DNA from 3 places in the Pseudomonas sp. 273 genome. Region 1 is predicted to be linked to each of the others. Evidence: riboswitches for the same ligand, from Rfam matches in the RefSeq annotation. Region 1 holds a riboswitch; each other region holds the start of a gene.
What was found. Region 1 has a riboswitch for cobalamin ahead of PKO50_RS20670 (TonB-dependent receptor). Riboswitches for the same ligand answer to the same signal wherever they lie in the genome.
Positions count from the first base shown of each region.

Region 2: linked by a shared signal. The riboswitch ahead of PKO50_RS01585 (TonB-dependent receptor) and the one ahead of PKO50_RS20670 (TonB-dependent receptor) in region 1 are both predicted to bind cobalamin.
Region 3: linked by a shared signal. The riboswitch ahead of cobW (cobalamin biosynthesis protein CobW) and the one ahead of PKO50_RS20670 (TonB-dependent receptor) in region 1 are both predicted to bind cobalamin.

Region 1 is NZ_CP116775.1:4,547,205-4,552,811, forward strand. Features, by position in the region: gene PKO50_RS20660 (ABC transporter substrate-binding protein) at 1-480, opposite strand, end outside; gene PKO50_RS20665 ((2Fe-2S) ferredoxin domain-containing protein) at 477-1,184, opposite strand; gene PKO50_RS20670 (TonB-dependent receptor) at 1,192-3,087, opposite strand; cobalamin riboswitch at 3,234-3,440, opposite strand; gene PKO50_RS20675 (LemA family protein) at 3,583-4,179, shown strand; gene PKO50_RS20680 (M48 family metallopeptidase) at 4,195-5,607, shown strand, end outside.
Region 2 is NZ_CP116775.1:334,028-339,634, reverse strand. Features, by position in the region: gene PKO50_RS01610 (phosphate acetyltransferase) at 1-372, opposite strand, end outside; gene eutT (ethanolamine utilization cob(I)yrinic acid a,c-diamide adenosyltransferase EutT) at 369-1,211, opposite strand; gene eutQ (ethanolamine utilization acetate kinase EutQ) at 1,219-1,914, opposite strand; gene PKO50_RS01595 (EutP/PduV family microcompartment system protein) at 1,911-2,378, opposite strand; gene eutS (ethanolamine utilization microcompartment protein EutS) at 2,381-2,716, opposite strand; cobalamin riboswitch at 3,028-3,228, shown strand; gene PKO50_RS01585 (TonB-dependent receptor) at 3,313-5,178, shown strand.
Region 3 is NZ_CP116775.1:5,931,414-5,937,020, reverse strand. Features, by position in the region: gene cobN (cobaltochelatase subunit CobN) at 1-777, opposite strand, end outside; gene cobW (cobalamin biosynthesis protein CobW) at 878-1,930, opposite strand; cobalamin riboswitch at 2,022-2,213, opposite strand; gene PKO50_RS27115 (cobalamin biosynthesis protein) at 2,313-2,717, shown strand; gene cobM (precorrin-4 C(11)-methyltransferase) at 2,752-3,501, shown strand; gene PKO50_RS27105 (hypothetical protein) at 3,772-3,894, opposite strand; gene mapR (GntR family transcriptional regulator MpaR) at 3,990-5,399, opposite strand; gene ccoG (cytochrome c oxidase accessory protein CcoG) at 5,475-5,607, opposite strand, start outside.

The DNA of each region.
Region 1 (5,607 bases):
CTGGGCCCGCGCCTCGACGCCGAGCAGCCGGCCCAGGGTGAGCAGGTCGTCACGCACGTTGCCGAAGCCATCTCCCGTGCGTTGCGCGCAGGCCGCCTCCAGCAGGTAGCTGGCGATCCCGGCGGCGCCCAGCTCGGCGCGCCCGCGCCCCGCGTCGAAGGCCGTGGCGAAGCCGCCCACCACCAGGTCCGGGCGCAGCGCGTAGAGCAGCTCGGCGGACGGGTAGCGCGCCGACACCACGGGTACGCCGCGGTAGCGCCCACCCTGCAGGTCCGGCCCCGGGTCGTCCAGGTAAGCCACGCCCACCAGCCGCGGCCCGGCGCCCAGCGCCAGCAGCAGGTCGGCGGCGTGCTGGTTGAGCGCCAGGATGCGCTCGGCCGGGCGCGCCAGGTGCCAGGCCTGGCCGCAGTTGCGGTAGTCCTGGGCAGCCAGGGCCGGTGCTGCCAGCAGCAACCCGAGCAGCAGTGCCAAGCCCTTCATGGCGCCCCCTCGATCAGCAGTTCGGCCACCGGCTCGCCGCCCGCCAGGTGCTGCTCCACCACGCGCAGCACCTGGGCCTCGTCGCGCACGCCGTACCAGCAGCGCTCCGGGTGGACGGTCAGCAGCGGCCCGCGGTTGCAGGGGAACTGGCAGCCGGTGCGGGTCAGCAGCACGCCCTCGGCGGTTTCGATCAGCCCGCGCCGGGCCAGTTCGCGGCGCAGCGTCTTCCACAGCGGCAAGGCGCCGCGGCGCACGCAACGCGGGCCGGTGCAGAGGAAGACCTGGCGCTTGTGCGGCGGCGGCGCCGACCAGTCCGGCTGCTCCGGCACCGGGCCGGCGTGGCGGCAATCCAGCTGCTGGCGGCCGTCGTCGATGGCCGCGCACACCAGCCGGGCATCCAGGCCACGGCGGCCGAGGGCCGAGGCGGTCACCCGCGGGCACGGCGCCCGGGGGTAGTCGCCGGCCAGTTGCGCCACCTCGCCGCGCAGCCAGTCGAGGTAGGCGCCGTCGCTGGCCGGTTCCAGGTCCACCAGCAGCAGCGCCCTGCCCGCCTGCAGGTGGGCGCGGACGGCCGGCCACAGGGCGTCGAAGCCATCGCTGGTGTCGATCGGCTGCAACGCCCCGCGCAGCGCTTGCAGCTCGGCGCGGAAGGCCTCGCCCTGGGCGCCCGCGAGGGGGCCGACGATCAGCACTGCCGGGTCCATGGCCACCTCAGAAGCTGAAGGTGTAGCGCAGCTCGGCGCTGCGCGGGCGGCCCAGGTTGTCCACCTGGCGGATGCCGTTGCTGGTGCGGCTGGTGGCGTAGTCGCGGTCCAGCAGGTTCTCCAGCAGCAGGCTCAGGCGGTGGCGGCGCGCGCCGTCCAGGTAGCGGTAGGCGTCGCCGTCGAGCACCGTGTAGTGGCCATAGTCGTCGCCCTGGGGGCTGACGATGGAGCCGACGTAGCGCACCGCCACGCCGAAGCCCCACGGGGCCTGGTCGTAGCCCAGCCGCGTGCGGGCGAAGAAGTGCGGGATGTTGTTCACCGTCACGCCCTCGCGGGTGTCCACCAGGTTGCGCGTGGCGTCGGCGGCCAACTGCCAATGCTCGCCCAGTTGCCACTGGCCGCTGGCCTCGATGCCGCGCACCTCGATCTCGCCGTCGCCGTTCACCCACTGGTCGCCGGCCAGGGTGATGAGGTCGCTGATCTCGCGGCGGAAGACGGTGACGCTGCCACTCCACGGCTGGCCGAACAGCGCGCCGCTGTAGTCCAGGCCCAGCTCGGCGTTGCGGCTGCGCTCGGGCTTGAGGTCGCGGTTGCCGATCTCGCTGCCCGGCTCGTTGACGAACAGTTGCTCGGCGTTGGGCAGCTTGAAGGCGGTGCCCAGCTGGCCGCGCAGCTTGAGCTGGTCGGTCAGGTCGTACAGCGAGGTGAGCATCCACACGGTGGCGCCCTCGCCGCCGCTCATTTCCTCGCGGCGCACGCCCAGGCTGGGGTGCCAGTTCGGCAGCAGGTCCACCTGCGGGCGCAGTTGCGCGTACAGGGCGTGGGACTCGGCCTTGTCGTTGTCGATGATGAGGACATCGTCCTGGCCCTTGTACCACTGGTTGTCGCTGCCGAAGACCAGTTCGTGGCCGCCGGCCAGGCGCGCCTTGCCCTCCAGCTGCGCACCCCAGTCGGTGAAGCCCCAGTAGTCGTTGTGGTTGAGCACCCGGGTGCCGCCGCCGGCGAGGTTGTAGATGCGCGTGTAGCTTGTGTCCCAGTCGTTCAGGTGGGCCTTGGCGAACCAGCTGAAGTCCTCGCCCAGGTGCTGCTCGAAGGTGGCGGTGGCGATCTGCTGGATGCGGTCGTTGGTGGTGTGGCGGTTGTCGGCCGGGCGGGCGTAGTCCAGGTCGGCGTCGGCGTACTGGTAGAACAGCTCCAGGCGCGAATCGCCGCCGAAGGCCTGGATGGCCTTGGCGCCGAACACGTTGACGTCGTAGGAGCGGCGCTTGTCGCTGACGGTGGCGGTCATGTCCTGCTCGCGGAACGGCTTGTAGCCGTCGGAGCGGTTGTGGCTGACGTAGGCCAGCAGGCCGAGGTCGCCCAGGCCGTTCTCCAGCACCTTCTCCACGCGTGCGTCGCCGCTGCGCCCGCGGAAGCTGTCCAGGCCCAGGTTGGCCTCGCCGGAGGCCTCGCGACTGCGCGCGCTGCGGGTGACGATGTTGATCACCCCGGACACCGCCTGGGTGCCGAACAGCAGGCCCTGGCCGCCCTTGAGCACCTCGATGCGCTCCACCGCGGCGGTCGGCAGGGTGTCCAGGTAGAGGCCGCCGTACAGGCGGTTGTTCAGGCGCACGCCGTCCAGCAGGATCAGGGTGTCGTCGTTGCGCCCGCCCAGCAGCGAGTAGGTGCCGTAGTCGAAGGGGCCGTTCTTCGGCGCCACGAATAGCCCCGGCACGTACATCTGCAGCACGCGGGTGACGTCGGCGCTGGGGCCGGCGCGCTCGATCCGTTCGCGCTCGATGACTTCGAGCCTGCTGCCGTAGCGGGCCATCTCGGCGACGGTGGTGGACTCCACCGAAGGGGCGCTGACGATTTCGTCCTGCAGCCCCAGGGGCGCGGCATGCAGGCAGGGGCTCAGGCACAGGCCGGCCAGCCACAGGGCGCGCCGGGGTACGGATTCAGGGAAGGGGAAATGCAAGGTGATCGCCTCGAAATGGGAATTTCGCAGGCGGCGCAGCGAGTTCCGGCGCGGGCGCGACCGGAATCCGGCTCACGCCCGCCCACCGCGGGTTTGCCAACAACGCTCCAGGCCGGTCTCCGGGCTCGCGAGGATCGTGGAGCATCCGCCTTCCCATGCCGGAGCACAGTGGCCTCGTGGATGCCCCGCTCGCTTACCGTTGCGGGGGCAGCGCCGGACTTGCCGCCAAGGGCGACGCACCGGCTTCCCGTTTCACCTCGCGCACGGCGGCACGAGGCACCTGGAACGGCGGGCATCTGACCACCTGGGCGGCGGAGCGTCAAGGGCGGCCCTTTACAGCATGCTTCCGCGCCGGGGCGCAGCCTGTGATGGCCTCCCTGCCGTCGTGGAAGCTTTCCGCTATCATCGGCGGACCTTCCCGACGCTCGAAAAGGACTGCCCATGTCGGTTTCTTCCCTGGTGCTACTGCTCGTCCTCGCCGTGCTGTTCTTCGGCGCCATCGCCATCTACAACCGCCTGGTGAACCTGCGCGCCCGCTACCGGAACGCCTTCGCGCAGATCGAGGTGCAGCTCAAGCGGCGCTACGACCTGATCCCCAACCTGGTGGAAACTGCCAAGGCCTACCTCAAGCACGAGCGGGAAACCCTGGAAGCGGTGATCGCCGCGCGCAACGCCGCGGTGGCCGGGCTCAAGGCCGCCGCCAGCCAGCCCGGCGCCCCCGCGGCACTGGCCCAGCTGGCCAACGCCGAGGGCGCCCTGGGCGGCGCGCTGGGGCGGCTCAACGTGACCCTGGAAGCCTACCCGGACCTGAAGGCCTCGCAGAACATGCAGCAGCTCACCGAGGAGCTGTCGAGCACCGAGAACAAAGTGGCCTTCGCCCGCCAGGCGTACAACGACGCGGTGATGGAGTACAACGCCTACCGCCAGTCGTTCCCCGCCGTGCTGCTGGCCGCCAACTTCGGCCACAAGGCCGACGCCGCCTCGCTGGAGTTCGCCGACAGCCAGCAGATCCAGGATGCGCCCAAGGTCAGCTTCTAAGCGCTGGCCGGCCCTATGAACTTCTTCCAGCACCAGGACCGCGCCCGCCGCCAGACCGGGCGGCTGATCCTGCTCCTGGCCATGGCGGTGACCTGCCTGGTGACGCTCACCAGCCTGGTCCTGGGCTGGCTCTGGCGCCATATCGGCGAGCCCGCCAGCCACTGGACCTCGCCGCAGCGCCTGCCCGACCTCGAGCTCTACCTGTGGGTGGCCCTGGTGGTGGTCGGCGTGGTGGTGCTCGGCGCCTGGTACAAGCACCGCCAGCTGCGCCTGGGCGGCCGCATCGTGGCCGAGCGCCTGGGCGGCCGGCTGATCAACCTGGACGCCCGCGACGCCGACGAGCGCCGGGTGCTCAACGTGGTCGAGGAAATGGCCATCGCCTCGGGCGCCCCGGTGCCACCGGTGTACCTGCTGGAGGATAGCGGCATCAACGCCTTCGCCGCCGGCCTGACGCCGCGCGATGCGGTCATCGGCGTCACCCGCGGGACCATCGGCCTGCTCAGCCGCGACGAGCTGCAGGGGGTGATCGCCCACGAGTTCAGCCACATCCACCACGGCGACATGCGCCTGAACACCCGCCTGGTGGCGCTGCTGCACGGCATCCTGCTGCTGGGCCTGATCGGCGAGACCATGGTCCGCGGCCTGTGGGACAGCCACACGGCCGACGACGTCGCGCGCATCCGCGTGCAGCGCAGCAACGCCGGCAACGACGCCGGCTCCGGCTCGGCCCTGGGCTTCATCGCGCTGGCCTTCGTCGCCGGCCTCTGCCTGTGGGTGCTGGGTTCGCTCGGCACCTTCTTCGGCAGCCTGATCAAGGCCGCGGTGAACCGCCAGCGCGAGTACCTGGCCGACGCCTCCGCCGTGCAGTTCACCCGCAACCCGGCCAGCATCGCCGGAGCGCTGAAGAAGGTCGGCGGCTACGGCTCGCTGCTCGGCGCCCTGCACCGCGCCGAATTCAGCCACCTGTACTTCAGCGACGGCCTGGCCAGCCACTGGTTCGGCCTGGCCACCCACCCGCCGCTGGAGGCGCGCATCCGCCGCATCGAGCCGGGCTGGGACGGCCGCTACCCGAAGCTGGAGCCACGCCTGGACGTCCCGCTGGTGGACCGCGAGACCTGGAACGCCGCCCTGCGCGGCTACCCCTCGGGCGCGGCGCTGGCATCGGTCGAGGCCATCGGCGAACCCGCCGGGACGCACCTGGAGGAAGCCCGGCATACCCTGCAGCGGCTGGACGACGGCCTGCAGGCGGCGGCCCATGCCGTCGATGGCGCCCAGGCCCTGGTCTACGGCCTGCTGCTGGATGCCGGGGCGACTGCCCGCGAGCAGCAGTTGCAACTGCTCAAGCCGCGCCTGGACCTGGGCGTGGCCTTCCAGCTCGACCGCCTGGAAGAGCGCCTGCGCGCCCTCGACCCGGGCCTGCGCCTGCCC
Region 2 (5,607 bases), 3.3 Mb from region 1:
GAGGTTGCCGGCGATGCACAGGTCCACCTGGCCGGCCGCCAGCAGCGCCGCGCCGAACCACAGTGGGTCGTGCAGCTGCTCCAGGGCCTGCTCGGGGCTGAGCTTGTTCTGTCGTTGCGCCAGGTCCTGGGCGAAGCCGTGCAGCCAGGGCGAGCGCGACGGGTCGATCAGCCCGAGGTCGCCCAGGCGGATGTGCCGCTCCAGGCAGTAGCCGCGCAGGGCGAAGGGGTTGCCCAGCAGCAGCGGCTCGGCCAGGCCCTCGCGCTTGAGGTACTGCGCCGCCTCGATGGCGCGGCGGTCCAGGGCGTCGGGGAAGACCACCCGCGGCGGGTTCTGCCGGGCTACCCGGCGGCATTCGTCGAACAGCTTCATGGCGCATCCCCCTGCACGCGCCGGCCCAGCTCGGCGGCGCTCGGCCAGGGTTGCCCGCGCAGGTGCAGCAGGCTCAGCAGCATGGCCACGTAGAGCGCGCTGGAAAGCCGGTTGAGGGCATGCAGCAGGTCCGGGCGACGCAGCTTGAAGCCGGCCTCCATGAACACCTGGGCGGCGCAGATTTCCACCTCGCGGACCTTGGCCCGCAGCAGGTTGAGCAGCGCTGGCGCGCGGCCGTGGCAGCACTCGGGCACCAGGTGGTCGTGGCCCAGGTATTTCAGAGGCGCGTGGGACAGGCGGTGCAGCACGGCCTCGTCGAGCCCGCCGACGGCGAACCCGGCCAGTTCCTCGCCGAGCACGTCGGCGCGCATCAGCTGGCCGAGCAGCGAACGGATGTCGGCCAGCCAGGCGGCCAGCCCGGCCGGTTCCACCAGCTCCACCTGCAGCCACACCGCCAGGGCGATGGCCGCGTCCAGCTGGGCGCGGAACTGCAGGCGCGGATCGTTCTTGGCCACCAGCTCGTGGGCGTTCAGGTGGGTCATGCCGGCGGGCTTGTGCGCCGGCGTCTCGCCGCACAGCTGGCAGGCCGCGGCGACGCGCTGGTCGCTGCCGGTCAGGCCGTGCACCGGCTTCAGGCGCGCCGCGCCGTCGGCGTCCGGCTCGCCGGCCGGGCGGTACAGGCGCCCCTGCTCGTCCTGGAACTTCAGCGACAGGCGGCGCTCGTCGATCAGCGCGCGGGCCGAGGGCGTCAGCCGCGCATCGGCGGGCAGGCGCAGCTCGGTGCCTTCGCTCAGGCCATGGCGTTCGCGCAGCCAGGCCTCGGTGATGAAAGTGCTCATGGCCGCCTCACTGTTCCTGCCAGTTGGCCGGCCAGGCGACGTAGAGGAAGCGCACCCGGCTGGGGGTGCCGAACTCGATGGCGCTGCCCTTGGGGATGAACAGCAGGTCGCCGGGCTGGCCCACCAGGGTCTCGCCGTTCTGGCGAATGTGCAGCTCGCCCTCCAGCACCAGGTCCACTTCGTCGTAGTTCAGCGTCCAGGGGAAGAAGGCGTTCTCCCACTGCATGAAGCCGGCGCCCATGCTGCTGCCGTCCTCGGCGCCGACCACGTCGGTGATGCCGATCTGGCAGTCGCCCGGCACCCCGTCGAGGCGGCCGAAGCGCACGCTGTCGCCCTTCACCAGCTTGATCCCGCCGGCGCCGGTGCGCGCCTCGAAGGCTGCCCGGGCCACTCTGGCGCCGCCCTGCTGCGCGGCCTTGCGCACCAGTTGGTCGACCAGTTGCGCGTCCACCTCGGCGGGCAGCCGCGCCAGCACCTCGGCACGGATCCGCGCCAGCTCGTCCTCGCTGGGCCCGGCCGCGGCCGCTTGCGCTTCCTGTGCCTCCGGGCTGCCGGCCACCCGCTCGACCAGCGCCAGGCCCACCTGCTCGGCCACCGTGCGCGCCTCCGGCGTGACGATGCAGCGCGGCAGTTCCACGGCCAGGGAACTCTGCCCGGCGGCGATGGCTTCACGGATGTCGTTGGCGGTAATCAGCTTCTTCATCTCAACAGGTCCTCGATCGGATTCCGTGCGTTCAGCAGCGCGCGCAGGCGCTCGATGCTGGCGGGGTCGTCGCTGGCGGTGCGGACGATCTCGCCGTCGATGCCGTGGCTGCGCAGCAGGCGCTCGATGGCGGGCAGGTCGACGCCGGGCAGGTCGCACTTGCTGATCACCCCGATCAGCCGCTTGCCGGCGTGGATGTCGAGCAGCCCGGGCGGCAGCCGGCATTCCAGCGAGTCGGCGGGGTGCACGTAGACCAGGGTGTCGACGTCGTCGGTGCTGGTGATCAGCGCGCGGTACAGGCGCGGGTGGCTGACGAACTCGCCGGGGGTATCCAGCGCGCCGCTGGGGTCGTATTCCAGCGCCTGGGTCTTGCGCGCCGCCGCGGGGTTGCCGCACAGGGCGTTGAACAGGGTGGTCTTGCCGGCGCCGACGCCGCCGACCAGGGCATACCGCTGCGCGCTCATCATCAGCTCCTGGTCACCGGGCAGACGCTGTAGTCGAGCAGCCGGCCGAGGGCGGCGCAGGTCTGCGCCAGCGCCTCCTCCACCGCGCCGACGCTGCCGTGCAGCACCAGGGCGCCGCTGAAGCGGTCGAGGAAACCGATGTTCACGTTCGCCGCCTTGGTGGCGAAGTCGCCGGCGATCATCGCGGTCTCGCCCGGGGTCAGGGTCATGATGCCGATGGCCTCGGCCCCGGGCACGCCGATCTTGCTCGCCAGCTCCTCCTGGGGGTGCGCGATCAGGTGCGCCAGGGTCACCTGCTTGCCTGGGACGAATTCCTGGATGATGCGCTCTTTGGACACGTGCTCTGCTCCTCTAACTGCTTAGGAAGCTAACAAGTGCCAGGACGGCGGCCCTATCAAAATCCGGCAAAGTTTTCCGCCGCCCCGCAAGACCGGAAAACTCCTACGAGAAACCGCTGGAACGCCCGCAGGACGCCGCATCGACGGTTTCCCGCCGAGGCCTGCGACCCGCGGCCGACGCCGTGCTGAGTGACTTTGTCGCAGCCGGCGGGAGGCGTCCGGGCACAGGCTGGGCGCAGCTATGGCGGTGGCGGGGAGTAGGGGAAAGGGGCATCTGACAGACAGGTTCCGCATCGGCCCGACTTGCCCGGCCGGGGCGTTGTTCGTAAGGTGCGCACGTTTTCGTTCGAGGTAACGGGAAGCAGGTGAAAGACCTGCGCTGCCCCCGCAACGGTAACCGACCGCAGGCCCGCGCCTGCCGCGCTCCAATCCGCCACTGTGCGCCACGCATGGGAAGGCCGGGAGCGTGCGAGTCGGCAGCCCGGAGACCGCCCTCGACACGCACGACAGGTGTTGCGGAGGGCCGCACCGTCAAGCGCGGCCCCTCCCGCCCTTGCCCAGCCCTCCTCGAAAGTCCACTTTTGAGGAACCCATCGATGAAACTTTCCCGTCTCGCCCTGGCCGCCGCCGTGCTGCCCGCGGCGGCCTTCGCCACCGACGATGCCGAACAGGCCTACCAGCTGCCGTCGATGGTCATCACCTCGGCGCGCCAGGCCGAACCCCGCGGCCAGGCTACCTCGGCCAACACCGTCTTCACCCGCGACGACATCGAGCGCCTGCAGGCACGCAGCGTCCCCGAGCTGCTGCAGCGGGTGCCCGGCGTGCAGCTGAGCAACGCCGGCGGCCTGACCAGCTACTTCCTGCGCGGCACCAACCCCGGCCAGACCCTGGTGCTGGTGGACGGCCAGCGCATCGCCTCGGCGAGCAGCGGCATCGCCCGCCTGGACTACCTGAACGTCGACAACATCGAGCGCGTGGAAGTGACCCGCGGCCCGCGCTCGGCGCTGTACGGCGCCGACGCCATCGGCGGGGTGATCCAGATCTTCACCCGCCGCGGCGAAGCCGGCCTGCACCCGCAGGTGCGCCTGGCCGCCGGCAGCAACGGCACCTTCCAGCGCAGCGCCTCGCTCGCCGGCGGCGACGAGCGCACCCGCTTCGACCTGGGCGCCAGCCTCGACGAGAGCCGCGGCTACGACTACACCCGCGACAACGTCGGCGCCGACAGCGACCACGACGGCCAGCGCAACAAGGCCGTGCACCTGAACCTGGACCACCGCCTGAACGAGGACTGGAAGGCCGGCTTCAGCCTCAACGACCAGCGCGGCGACAGCGAATACGACGACGCCTACAGCTACGCCCCCGCCGAGCCCCACGACGAATTCCGCGTCAGCAGCTACAGCGGCTACCTCGAAGGCCAGCTGACCTCGATGTGGAACAGCCGCCTGGAACTGGGCCGCAGCTTCGACCGCAACAAGGCCGTGGGCGCCGCCGAGGTGTGGAACAACGGCACCCTGGAAACCACCCGGCATTCCGCCAGCTGGTTCAACCGCCTGCAGTTGGATGCGCGCAACCAGCTGGCCCTGGGCGCGGACTGGTACGAGGACCGGGTCGACGGCAGCACCGCCTTCGCCGAGGACAGCCGCACCAACCACGCCTTCTTCGCCCAGCACAGTTTCAAGGGCGAGGCCTTCTCCACCGAGCTGGGCCTGCGCCACGACGACAATGAGCGCTACGGTTCGCAGAACAGCTGGAACGCCGCCTTCACCCTGCCGGTGGGCGATAGCCAGAGCTGGATCGCCAGCTACGGCGAGGGCTTCCGCGCGCCGACCTTCAGCGACCTCTACTACCCCGGCGCCAGCAACCCGGACCTTGCGGCCGAGACCTCGAAGACCTACGAGCTGCAATGGCGCGGCGACTTCGCCGGCACGCATCTTGAGGCCGCGCTGTACCGCACGGAAGTGGACGACCTGATCGCCTGGGACAGCGCCAGCAACCAGCCGCAGAACATCGCCAAGGCGCGCATCGACGGCTTCGAGGCCAGCCTGGCCCGCGAGGTCCTCGGCTGGCAGGCCAACCTCGGCCTGAGCATCATCGACCCGCGCGACCGCGACACCGGCCACACCCTGCCGCGCCGCGCCCGGCGCACCCTGAGCCTGGACCTGGACCGCCAGTTCGGCGCCTTCGGCGTCGGCGGCACCTGGCGCGCGCTGAGCAACAGCTACGCCGACGCGACCAACCAGGACCGCCTGGGCGGCTACGGCGTGCTCGACATGCGCGGCAGCTGGCAGTTCAGTGAAACGCTGCGCTGGGACCTGAAGCTGCAGAACCTGCTGGACCAGGACTACGCCCGCGCCAGCTACCAGCGCCCGACCGACCCCATGGGCTTCCCCAGCGAGACCTTCCACTACAAGGAAGCCGGGCGCACCGCGCTGCTGGCGTTGACCTGGACGCCGGAGTTGTAGGTATCGGCCCATGCAGGAGCGCGCCCTGCGCGCGATTTCGCGGGCAGGGCCCGCTCCTACAGGTTGCCGTGAGGCATGGCATTCTCACCCGTAGGAGCGGATTCATCCGCGATTCCGCAGGCAGGGCGGACGGCGCCCAGGCCAACCTTGGCGCCGCCGGGGATCGCCATTAAACGGCGGATAACGCGGAGCGTTATTCGCCCTACGCATTCGCCGTGCTGCACGGCATGTCCCCGTTGGGGCAACCGTCTTGCCGACTGCGCCGAGGCGCGCGTCGTAGGATGGGTTGAGCGAAACCCATGCCGTCGTGGTGATGGGTATCGCTCAACCCATCCTACGACGGCGTTTCTCCGCACTCCGAGCGGACCCTGTCCGCGATAGCCAGAACCACCGGCGCCATTCCAATGTAGGAGCGCGCCCTGCGCGCGA
Region 3 (5,607 bases), 1.4 Mb from region 1:
GGCGCAGGCGGCGTCCAGCAGCGCCTCGACCTGCTCCAGGCAGGCCGTTTCCTTGAGGCTGGCCACGGCGATCGGCAGGGGGTTGAGGCCCTGGGCCCGCAGGCGCTCGCAGAAGACATCGATGAAACCGGTGTTCGCCGCCTGCAGGTGGGTGCGGTAGAACAGCAGCGCCGCCACCGGCCAGTCGGCGTTCCATTCGGCTTGCCAGTGGTCGAGCGTGGCGGCGGCATGACGGGGATGGTGCAGCGCCACCCGGGGCAGGGCGCGCGGTTCCTCCCAGGGGTAGGCGCGGCCCAGGTAGCGGCTGGCCAGGTTGGCGAAGAACTGCCGGGCGTTGTCCAGGCCGCCCTGGCGCAGGTACTGCCAGAGGCGCTCGGCTTCGGCGGGGGCGACGGTGCACAGGGCGGTGAGTTCCGGGTCGGGCTTGTCGTCGCCGGGGACCAGGACCAGGGTGGCGCCGCGCTCGGCCAGGGCCACCAGTTGCTCGATGCCGTAGCGCCAGTAGCCGACGCCGCCGTGCACCGAGATCAGGATGACTTTCGCGTGCCGCAGCACCTCGTCGACGTAGAGGTCCACCGAGGCGTGGTTCTGCAGCTGCATGGGGTTGGCCAGGCGCAGGCTCGGGTAGTCCGCCGGCAGTTCGCGGGCGGCCTCGGCGAGCAGCGCCAGGTGCGAATCGCCGCTGCAGAGGATGACCAGCTCGGCGGGCGTCTGGGCCAGGTGGGCGATGCCGTCGTCGGGGACGAAGCCGCCGGGTTGGGTGCGCAGCAGGTGCATGGTACGGCCTTGGTCGAGGGCTGTGCGTAGGAGCGAGCTTGCTCGCGAACAAACCCCGCTGCGGGGCCATTCGCGAGCAAGCTCGCTCCTACGAAGGGCATCAGGTCAGTGCGGTGCGCAGTTCGTTGGCGATGCTGGCCTGGTCGAGTTCCTGGCCGATCACCACCAGGCGGGTGGCGCGGGTTTCGTCGCTCAGCCACTTGCGGTCGAAGTGTTTGTCGAAGCGCTTGCCGACGCCCTGCACCAGCAGGCGCATGGGCTTGCCGGGGATGGCCGCGAAGCCCTTGATGCGCAGCACCGCGTGGCGCTCCACCAGTTGCTCGAGGGCGTCGAGCAGGGCGCGCTCTTCCACTTCCGGCAGGTCGACGTGGAAGGAGTCGAACTCGTCGTGGTCGTGGTCCTCGTGCCCTTCATGGTCGTGGTGGGTCGGGCGGCTGTCGATGTGCAGCTCGGCCTCGGCGTTCAGCCCCAGCAGCACCGACAGCGGCAGCTTGCCGGCGCTGGCCTCGATGATCTTCACCGCCGGCGGCAGTTCCTCGGCGACGTGGGTGCGCACTTGCGCGAGGGTGTCGGCGTCGAGCAGGTCGGCCTTGTTCAGCACCACCAGGTCGGCGCTGGCCAACTGGTCTTCGAACAGTTCGTGCAGCGGCGATTCGTGGTCCAGGTTCGGGTCCTGCCTGCGTTGCTCGTCGACCTGCTCGGGGTGGGCGGCGAAGGTTCCGGCGGCCACCGCCGGGCTGTCGACCACGGTGATCACCGCATCCACCGTGCAGGCGTTGCGGATTTCCGGCCACTGGAAGGCCTGCACCAGGGGCTTGGGCAGGGCCAGGCCGGAGGTCTCGATGAGGATCTGGTCGAGCTCGCCGCGGCGCGCCACCAGCTCGCGCATCACCGGGAAGAACTCTTCCTGCACGGTGCAGCACAGGCAGCCGTTGGCCAGTTCGAAGACGCGGCCCACGGCTTCTTCTTCGCTGCAGCCGATGGAGCATTGCTTGAGGATTTCGCCGTCGATGCCCAGTTCGCCGAACTCGTTGACGATCACCGCGATGCGGCGGCCTTCGGCGTTGTCGAGCATGTGCCGGAGCAGGGTGGTCTTGCCGGCGCCGAGGAAGCCGGTGACGATGGTGACGGGGAGCTTGGCCAGGGTTTGCATGGTCGCCTCTGCGCTGCGATGGCGGGAGGCAGGGGCGCGCGCACGGAGGTTCCGCGCGTCGGAAGCCGCCACCGGATCACCCCGCCCGGTTGTGGTAATGCTGGTTCGAGGCAGGTCTCCTGGCTCACGATCCGGCTTGCGCCTGGCCTTCGCCTTCCCGCCCGTGGGCAGTGGCATTCGAAGGGGTTTGGATCATTCACAGTTGCGGGGGCAGCCGTGGCCTTGACCACGTTCCCTCTTAGCTCCGGCGCCGGGCCGGAGAACCTCGAAGCGGCAAAGGCTACGCAGTGCCCGGCGGGTGGTCAATCGCCACCGGGCCGGTTGACGCTCTGCCTGGGCCGTGCTGTGCTGCCCGGCGATTGCCCGAGGAAGGATCGCCCGCGTGATACTGGTTGCCGGACTGGGGTGCCGCCGTGGCTGCGGCGCCGACGAACTGCTCGCCCTGCTGCGCGCCTGCCTGCGCGAGGCCGGCCTCGATGAGGCGGCTCTGAATGCCCTGGCCAGCAGCGAGGCCAAGGCCCTGGAAGGTGGCCTGCGCGACCTGTCGCGGCAACTTCGTCTGCCCCTGGAACTGCTGGATGCGCAGCGCCTGGCGCCTTACGAGCAGCGCCTGACTTCCACTTCCGAGCGGGCTCGCCAGGTCACCGGCAGCGCTGGCGTGGCTGAGGCTGCCGCCCTGGCACTGGCCGAAGCGCTGGCTGAAGGCCCGGCGCGGCTGGTCGTGCCCAAGCGGCGCAGCGCCAACGCTACTTGCGCGCTGGCCATGGCTCCCTACGGGCTGGGGTAGACTTGCGCCTTTCCCGATCCGAAGCGAAACGCCCATGACGGTCTATTTCATCGGCGCCGGCCCCGGCGATCCCGAGCTCATCACGGTCAAGGGCCAGCGCCTGCTGCGCAGCTGCCCGGTGATTCTCTACGCCGGCTCGCTGGTGCCCGAGGCGGTGCTCGAAGGGCACAGCGCCGAGGTGGTGGTGAACACCGCCGAGCTGCATCTGGAGCAGATAGTCGCGCTGCTGGCGGAGGCCCACGCGAAAGGCCAGGACGTGGCCCGCGTGCATTCCGGCGACCCTTCGCTGTACGGCGCCATCGGTGAGCAGATCCAGCACCTGCGCCGGCTCGGCATCCCCTACGAGATCGTCCCCGGGGTCACCGCCACCGCCGCCTGCGCCGCGCTGCTGGGCTGCGAGCTAACGCTGCCGGACGTGTCGCAGACGCTGATCCTCACCCGCTACGCCAGCCGCACGAAGATGCCCGAGGGGGAATCCCTGGGCGACCTGGCGCGGCACCGGGCGAGCATGGCCATCCACCTGGGCGTGGGGCAGCTGGAGAAGATAGTCGCGGAGCTGTTGCCGCACTACGGCGCGGACTGCCCGATCGCGGTGATCCACCGCGCCAGTTGGCCGGATCAGGACCAGGTCAGCGGCACCCTCGGCGACATCCTGCCGAAGGCTCGGGCCAAGGGGTTCAAGCGGACGGCGCTGATCCTGGTCGGGCGGGTGCTGGCGGCGGAGGGGTTTGGGGAGTCGTCGTTGTATAGCGCGGGGCATGGGCATCTTTACCGGCCGGGCTGACGGCAGATGGCTGGGGGTTGTTTGTAGGAGCGAGCTTGCTCGCGAATGGTGCTCAGCTGTGACTTCGGTGTTTTGGTTCGATTCCGTCCCCTCTCCCCAGCTCTCTCCCTGAAGGGAGAGGGAGCTTGTCCGTGCCGAGAGGAGGCCCGGTTTTAGCCGGCAATCTCTGTGTTAGCCGGCTGACTCCAGAACATCAGCGTCTGCCCAACGGTCCCCTCTCCCTTCAGGGAGAGGGTTAGGGAGAGGGGCTCTCGAACCCGCCACCCACCATCAAGCCATCCAGTCATCCGACCCGCGCCCGGGCAGGCCGTGGCGGATGTACCAGCGCACGCCCAGGTGAAGGCCCAGGGCGGTGCCCACTGTCAGCAGGATCGTCAGGGTTTCCGCATCCATGGTCGCTGTCCTTCGTCCGGGGTCTGGTCTGACAGCGTATGCCTGCGGCAATCTGTCGCACAGATACAGATCGTGTCCGAATGTACGGAGCAGCGCTACAGCGACTGGATGATCCGCCCGAGGGTTTCCATGGCTTTTTCGCTGCGCGGCGTCCAGGGGTGGCCGTAGTTCAGCCGCAGGCAGTGGCGGAAGCTGCGGGTGGCGGAGAAGATCGGCCCCGGGGCGATGCTGATGCCCTGGGCGTGGGCCAGCTGGAACAGCTTCAGGGCGTCGACCCGCTCGGGCAGCTCCAGCCAGAGGAAGTAGCCGCCGCTGGGGCGGGTCACCCGCGTCGCTTCGGGGAAGTGCCGGGCTACCGCGGCGAGCATGGCGTGCTGCTGGCTTTCCAGGGCGTGGCGCAGCTTGCGCAGGTGGCGGTCGTAGCCGCCGTGCTGCAGGTAGTCGGCGATGGCCGCCTGGGCCGGCACCGAGGCCGACAGGCTGGTCATCAGCTTGAGCCGCTCGACCTGCGCGTGGAAGCGCCCGCCGGCCACCCAGCCGATGCGGTAGCCCGGCGCCAGGCTCTTGGAGAAGCTGCCGCAGTGCATCACCAGGCCCTCGGCGTCGTAGGCCTTCACCGGCTTGGGCGCCTGCTGGGCGAAGTACAGCTCGGCGTAGACGTCGTCCTCGATCAGCGGCACCTGGTGCCGGGCCAGCAGGCCGGCGAGGGCGCGCTTGCGGTCCTCGCCCATGCTCGCGCCCAGCGGGTTCTGGAAGTTGCTCATGAACCAGCAGGCCTTGATCGGCAGGCGCTCCAGGCTGTCGGCCAGCACCTGCAGGTCGATGCCCTCGCGCGGGTGCACGGGGATTTCCACGGCCTTGAGCTTGAGCCGCTCCAGCACCTGCAGGGTGGCGTAGAAGGCCGGCGCCTCGATGGCCACCAGGTCGCCGGGCCGGGTGACCACCTGCAGGCACAGGTTCAGCGCCTCCAGCGCGCCGTTGGTCACGACCAGTTCTTCCACCGGCAGCGGCGTGCCGTTGACCATGTAGCGCAGGGCGATCTGCCGGCGCAGGGCATGGCTGCCCGGGGTCATGTCGGCCACCGCGGCGCGCGGCTCCATGTCGCGCACGGCGTGGGCCATGGAGCGCGCCAGGCGCGGCAGGGGGAACAGCTCGGGGGCCGGGAAGGCCGAGCCGAAGGGCACGGTGTCCGGGTCCTTGATCGAGCCGAGCACCGAGAACACCAGCTCGCTGACGTCCACCTCGGTGGTCTGCGCCTCGTGACGGGCGATCTCCGGTTCGGCCAGGGCGCGGCGCACGTGCTCGCGGACGAAGTAGCCGGAACGCGCGCGGGCCACGATCAGGCCGCGATCCTCCAGCAGGTAGTAGGCCTGGAACACGGTGGAGGCGCTGACCCCGTAGGTGCGGCTGGCGTGCCGCACCGAGGGCACCTTCTGCCCGGGGGCGAGCACCCCGCTGCGGATCAGTTCGGCGATCTCGTCGGCGAATTTCTCGTAGCGCTTCATCTTGTCCCGGGGGCCGTTGGGGAGCTCCCACTCTAGGCGTTGCGCGGCGCCGCCGCCATGCCGCGGGGCCATCGCTCAGCGCCTCGGCGCGACGAAGGTGCTGGCCGCCTCGACCTGTTCGCCGCCCTGCTGCGCCGTCACGCGGAAGTGCAGGGGCACAGGCCCGCCGCTGCCGCTCAGTTCCAGGCGCGCCACCGAGACGGCGAAG